One region of the Billgrantia sp. C5P2 genome, then DNA from elsewhere that is predicted to be linked to it. Evidence: predicted binding sites of a transcription regulator. Region 1 holds the regulator's gene; the other holds the start of a gene.
What was found. The regulator FNR, encoded in region 1, switches genes on or off when oxygen is low (the NO sensors DNR and NnrR bind a similar motif). The targets are predictions, from matches to a motif close to TTGATNTANATCAA.
Positions count from the first base shown of each region.

Region 2: a site for FNR is predicted at 1,848-1,861, ahead of ACRWQA_RS06990 (OmpW/AlkL family protein). Genes of this name have one in related genera too.

Region 1 is NZ_CM128542.1:3,581,063-3,584,477, forward strand. Features, by position in the region: gene hemN (oxygen-independent coproporphyrinogen III oxidase) at 1-1,216, shown strand, start outside; gene fnr (fumarate/nitrate reduction transcriptional regulator Fnr) at 1,335-2,081, shown strand; gene ttcA (tRNA 2-thiocytidine(32) synthetase TtcA) at 2,160-3,101, opposite strand; gene ACRWQA_RS16535 (3'-5' exonuclease) at 3,192-3,415, opposite strand, start outside.
Region 2 is NZ_CM128542.1:1,503,319-1,506,733, forward strand. Features, by position in the region: gene ACRWQA_RS06980 (gamma-glutamylcyclotransferase family protein) at 1-127, shown strand, start outside; gene ACRWQA_RS06985 (OmpW/AlkL family protein) at 199-831, opposite strand; gene ACRWQA_RS06990 (OmpW/AlkL family protein) at 1,059-1,652, opposite strand; gene ACRWQA_RS06995 (hypothetical protein) at 1,922-2,218, shown strand; gene putP (sodium/proline symporter PutP) at 2,306-3,415, opposite strand, start outside.

The sequences.
Region 1 (3,415 bases):
CTACGTGCACATTCCCTTCTGTCGCAAGGGCTGCCACTACTGCGCCTGCCACAAGATCGCGACCAAGGCCACCCGCGTTGCGGAGCCCTACCTGTCGCGCCTCGACCGCGAGATGGTACTGATCAAGCCCCACCTGGATACGCGGCGGGAGGTGGCCCAACTGCACTGGGGTGGGGGTACACCGACCTTTCTCAGCCTCGATCAGATGAGCGACCTGATCGACCGCCTCGATGCCCGCTTCGGTCTTTCCAGTGCCCGTGAGCGTGACTATGCCATCGAGATCGACCCGCGCGAGGCCGACGTCTTCACCCTGCGCCACCTGCAGGCACTGGGCTTCAATCGTCTGAGCCTCGGCGTCCAGGATCTCGACCCCAGGGTGCAGCGCGCCGTGAATCGGGTCCAGCCCCGCATCCTTACCGAGGTGCTGCTCGACGAGGCCGACCGCCTCGGTTTTCGTTCGCTCAACCTCGACCTGATTTACGGCCTGCCTCTCCAGACCCGCGACAGCTTTGCCGCCACCCTGGAACAGGTCATCGCCATGGCGCCGGCGCGCCTTTCGGTCTACAACTATGCCCACATGCCCCAGCGTTTCGCGGCCCAGCGCCGTATTCGCGCCGAAGACCTGCCCGGGCCCGAGGAGAAGCTGGCGATATTGCGCACCACCATCGCCATGCTGACCGAGGCAGGCTACGTGCACATCGGCATGGATCACTTCGCCCGAACCAGCGACAGCCTGGCCATCGCCCAGCGCAACGGTACCCTGCAGCGCAATTTCCAGGGCTACTCGAGCCATGCCCAGTGCGACCTGGTGGGGCTCGGCGTCTCGGCCATCTCCTGCGTCGATGACGTCTACGCCCAGAACCATACCCGCCTTGCCGACTACGAGGCCGCCCTCGACGGCAGCCAACTGCCCACGGCAAGGGGCATCCGGCTGACCTTCGATGACCGAGTCAGGCGGCATGCCATCGAGCGCCTGATGTGCGACATGACGCTGGATCTGGACGAGCTGAGTGAAACCTTCGGCATCGATGCCCCTCGCTATCTGACGGAGGCCCTGTCCCGACTGGAGCTCCCCCAGCGTGACGGGCTGGTGACCGTGGAAGGCCATCGGGTGGTCGCCACACCGATCGGGAGGTTGCTGATCCGGCACCTCGCCATGGCCTTCGATGCCCGGCTGCCGCCAAGGCTCGACACCCAGTTCTCGCGTATCGTCTAGATACGCGGAGTGTGCCGGCCGGGCCTAATCTTATTGCGGCCAAAGGTCGCAAGGGGCATTTCACCTGCTTCATTAATGTTCCATAATGCCTCCATGACGATGATCAAGGAGGTGGAGCATGCCGGTCAACGCGGCCAATGCGCTCGGCAAGCGGCGCTCACTGCTGCATGAAACCCGCTGTCAGAACTGCAGCTTGAGTTCGCTGTGCCTGCCGCTCGCTCTGGAACTCGAGGACATGGAGCAGTTCGATGCGATCATCAAGCGCCGCTCTCCATTGAAGAAGGGCGAGTCGTTGTTCCGCCAGGGTAGTGGTTTCAGCAGCGTTTTTGCCGTGCGCTCCGGCAGTCTCAAGCAGGTTACCACCGAGGGTTCGGGTGACGATCAGGTCACCAATTTCTACTTGCCCAGTGAGCTGGTCGGCCTCGACGGCATCGACGAGCAGATCTATCCCGGCAGCGTGATCGCGCTGGAAACCACCACCGTGTGCGAGATCCCCTTCGACCGGCTTGATTCACTCTCCGAGCAATTACCCGAGCTGCGCGGTCAGCTCTACCGCAGCATGAGCAAGGAACTGCGCGACGACCGCAAGATGATGCGCCTGCTGTCGCGCAAGACCGCCGATCAGCGCCTGGCCAGCTTCTTCTCCAGCCTCTCGGACCGCTTCCGTCGCCGCGGCTATTCGCCCTACAGCTTCCGCCTCTCCATGTCGCGGGCCGACATCGGCAACTACCTGGGTCTGGCGGTGGAAACGGTCAGCCGTATTCTGGGGCGCTTCCAACAGCAGGGGCTGGTCGAGGTCTCCGGTCGCGAGGTGAATATCCTCAATCTGGAAGCCCTGGTGGCCCAGGCGCAGGACGAACACTGAGCCCATAACCGCCCCGAACGAAGAGACCCGCCCGGCAATGCCGGGCGGGTCTCTCTTTGGGCAGGACGAACCGGCCGATCAGTTGCTGCGCGATAGATCCAGCGCGTCGATCCGGCGCTCGCGCAACCGGGCCTGCTTGGTCTCGAGCCCTTCGAAGTCGAACAGCTCGCGGTCGGCCAACTGAGAGGGCGCCACGTTGGTCACCGCCTTGAACATGGATTCGATGCGCCCGGGGTGCTTACGCTCCCACTCGGCCAGCATCTCCTTGACCACCTGGCGCTGCAGGTTGGGCTGGGAACCGCACAGATTGCAGGGGATGATGGGGAAGTCCATCAACCGGGCGAATTCGGCGATATCCGCCTCGCGGCAGTAGGCCAGGGGGCGGATGACGATGTTCTTGCCGTCGTCGGAGAGCAGCTTGGGAGGCATCGCCTTGAGAGAGCCACCGTAGAACATATTGAGGAACAGTGTCTCCAGGATGTCCTCGCGATGGTGCCCCAGTGCCACCTTGGTCGCGCCGATCTCCTCGGCGAAGCCATAGAGGGAGCCGCGACGCAGCCGTGAGCAGAGCGCGCAGGTGGTCTTGCCCTCCGGCGTCTTCTCCTTCACCACCGAATAGGTATCGCGCTCGAGGATGTAGTACTCGACGCCAACGGAATCGAGATACTCGGGCAGTACATGCTCGGGGTAACCCGGCTGCTTCTGGTCGAGATTGACCGCCACCAGCGAGAAGTTCACCGGCGCATTGCGCTGCAGGTTGCGCAGGATCTCGAGCATGGTGTAGCTGTCCTTGCCGCCCGACAGGCAGACCATGACCCGGTCGCCTTCGTGGATCATCCCATAGTCGATGATGGCGTTGCCCACCTGGCGGCGCAGGCGCTTCTGCAGCTTGTTGAATTCACGCCGGGCTCTGGCATCGAGTGCGTCCAGCGGCGAGGGCTCCTCGCTCTGATTGCCCGGCGCCTGGCAAGCATCGGGGCCGGCGGCAACAAGGGGATCGAAAATCATGGCGTCTTGCATGGTCACGGGCTGCCAAGGCATGGTGGATGACGGGGGCCATCCTACCATTGCCTCTGCCCCGAGGCGACGCCACGGCGACGATTCACCGCGTCAGGCCTCGCGGCGGTCCTGCATCCCGGCCCGCTCCACGCGCAGGTACATCAATGCCGTGGTCACGGCGTCGCCGAGGGCGGTATTGCGCCCCATGACCGGCACACCCAAGGCCTCCGCCACCGCCTCGAAACGCTGCGCGCGCGGTTCGGGTTCCATGACACTGCGACGCTGCTGCCGGTGGTACAGCTGCGCCACATCGATGCCGCTGTTGGGAAGGTCGA
Region 2 (3,415 bases), 2.1 Mb from region 1:
TCTGCTGGCGGGCGAGCCCTTCCTCAGCGTCGAGTATCATCGCCGCCTGGCCGAGGTCGAAGCGGTTCATGACCTGGAGGATCGGCTTCTCTTACTGCTGGGCCTGTCGCGGCACTCCCCACGCTGAGGTCTGCTGGCAGTCCTGAAACGTACGAGGCCCGCCATCCGGCGGGCCTCTCGGCGTTCGGGATGGCGGGATCAGAAGCGATAGCTGACGCCGGCCATGAACACCCAGGGGTCGATACTGACCTTGCCTACATCCGTGCCGTTCAGGCTGGCATCGGTATCGATATCGACGTACCAGGCGGCGGCGTTGATGCCCCAGTTGTCGTCGAGTCGCACGTCGAGGCCAAGCTGACCGGCCAGGCCCCAGGAGCTGTCGAGGTCCAGGTCCACCCCTTCGATATCGATCTCTTCGCTGAAGAAGTGGGTGTAGTTGAGGCCGACGCCGGCATAGGGCTGCAACTGGGAACCGGTGCCGCCCAGCGGGTAGTACTGCAGGGTAAGGGTTGGCGGCAGATGCTTGGTCGAAGCGGCTTCCACGCCATTGAGTTCGATATCGTGCTTGAACGGCAGCGCCGCAAGCAGCTCGATGCCGAGCTTATCGTGGAACAGGTAACCCAGGGTGAAGCCCAGGTTGGTATCGCTACGAACGTCGACATCAATAGCGCCATTCACCAGACTGCCATTATCGCTCTTGGGGTCGACATGAGCGACGCCAACGCGGGTGATGAAGTCGCCCTGGTTATAGGCGAACGCTTGGCTGCTGGCCAAGGCCGCAGTGGCCGCGAGGCCAGCAGTGATCAGAGTGAGAAGGGCTTGCTTGCGCATGAGTCGACTCCTGTCGTTTGCAAAGGAACAGCGTGGAGCTGCTTTTGAACGAAGCCAGTCTACTCAGTGCCTGACGAGAGAATATTGACCCAAGGCAATAGTTGTTTTCGACAACTGAATGGGTATTTTCGATGCTTCTTATGACTGGTGTGTCGCCAAAACGAAGAACGCCGGGCTCAAGAATGGCCCGGCGTGTTCGTACTGACGCGCTGTCAGCTCGGTTTGGCTCAGAAGCGGAAGGTCACGCCGCCACCGATGGTCATCGGATCCACCTTGGCCGTGCCGATACGCTCGCCATCGGCGGAGAGCCGGGAATCGACATCGGCGTAGTTGGCGAAGCCATTGAGCATGAAGTTTTCGGTAACGGCCAGATCGATACCCACCTGACCCACGGCGCCATAGGAGCGACGTGCATCAATGCCTTCCGGCTCGCCGGAGAAGCGGGTGTAGTTCACACCTGCACCGACGTACGGCTGGACTTTGGAATCCAGCCCACCGAGCGGGTAGTAGTTCACCAGCAGATTGACCGGCATGCGGTCGATGGTATCGGTGTCACCGCCAGCGCTGTAGGTATGCTCGATCTTCTCGGAGCCATTGAGTTCGATGCCCACCTTGTCGTGAAACAGGTAGCCGGCACCGTAGGTAAAGCCGGTTTCGCCGCTGCTGATACTGTCGAGCGCACCATTGTCGGAACGGGTATCGGACTTGGCGAAGCCGCCACGCACGAAGGTATCGCCGGCGCCATAGGCCAGGGCTGCCTGGCTAGCGAAGAGGGAGCTGGCTGCAAGGGCAACCACGGGAATCAGACGGATCGATTTCATTACAGCGTCCTCCTGGTTTCTAACGCCGGAGGTTCCCGGCAGCATTGGACGATGTGTAGTATACGAACACTGTTTCTAAAAGTCCTGTTTAATTTTGTTATCGCCGTCATTGACATGATTGTTTGGCATAATCGCTGTTCACCTAATTTCAAAGCCGCGAATATGACAAACATTGTGCAGCACGATGTACAATTATTGCTGTAGGGCAGCATGGCGTAAGGCAGGACGAAGGGCTAAGCCTTGTGTAGGCGCACACAGGAGAGGTCGCGATGCGGACAGAAGTGCAGGATTGCCCGATGTGGTTGACGCTGGCGGCCATGCTGGCGGCAGCGGTACTGGCGCTAGGATTGTTGATTCGCCCCGAGCTGATCAGTGGATTGCCGATGATCTTGCGCATGCCTGCCATCGGGCTTGGTGTCTGGGCGCTGGGCGCGGCCTTCATGCAGCCGCTGGGACTCGGGTTCCGCCGCCATTGGCTGCGGCGTGCGACCACTCCTCCGGTGAGTTTGGCTGCACTAGGCGCCTTTGCCGTCATCGTGATCGTGCGTGCCCTTTGGATGACATGAGTTGAGGCGGGCTGCACCGACAAGAAAGCCGCCATGAAGGCGGCTTTCTCGTTGCGTGATGCTATCGGTTGCGTGGGTGCCGGCTGATTACGCTTCCTCGAAGGTATCGAAGTCGGCAGTTACACGCAGATCCGGCTCTTCGGTGGCCAGGCTGGCCACGATAATGGCCGCATAAGCCAGGATCACTCCAGGGACGATCTCGTAGAGATCGAAGATACCACCGGACAGCTCGGCCCAGACCACCACGGTCACACCGCCTACTACGATACCGGCCAGTGCCCCCCACTTGTTCATGCGCCGCCAGTAGAGCGACATGATCAGCGCCGGGCCGAAGGCGGCACCGAAGCCGGCCCAGGCGTAGGCGACCAGGTCGAGTACGGTGGCGTCGGGGTTGAGCGCCAGCAGATAGGCAAGTACCGCAATGGCGATGACGGCGAAGCGGCCTACCCATACCAGCTCGGTCTGGCTGGCATCCTTGCGGAAAATCGCCTTGTAGAAATCATCGGTCAGCGCCGAGGAGGAGACCAGCAACTGGGAGTCGGCGGTGGACATGATCGCGGCCAGGATGGCGGCGAGCAGGATGCCGGCGATGACCGGATGGAAGATCAGGTTGACCATTACCATGAACACGGTTTCTCCGTCGGCCAGGTCGCGCTGGACGAAGCCTACGCCGAGCAGGCCCACGGCGATGGAACTGACCAGGGCGATGGCGGTCCAGGTCACGGCGATGCGACGGGCGGCAGGAATGTCACGGTCGCTGCGGATGGCAGCGAAGCGGGCCAGGATGTGCGGCTGGCCGAAGTAGCCCAGGCCCCAGGCCAGGGAGCTGACGATGCCGATGAAAGTCAGCGCCTCGCCGGTAGAGGCGTCGCGGAACCAGGAGAGCATGTAGTCGCTCTCGGCAGCGAGAGCGGCGCCGGCACCGGCGGTGCCGCCCAGGTCGCCGAAGGCGATGATCGGCACAATGGCCAGCGCCGCGGCCATCATCAGGCCCTGGATCAGGTCGGTCCAGGAGACTGCCAGGAAGCCGCCGAAGAAGGTGTAGGAGATCACCGCGATGGTGCCGATGGTGACCGCGACGGAGTAGTCATAGCCGAACACCGTCTCGAACAGCCGGCCGCCGGCAACCAGGCCGGAGCTGGTGTAGAAGAGGAAGAACATCAGGATGAAGATCGCCGAGATCACCCGCAGCAGCTG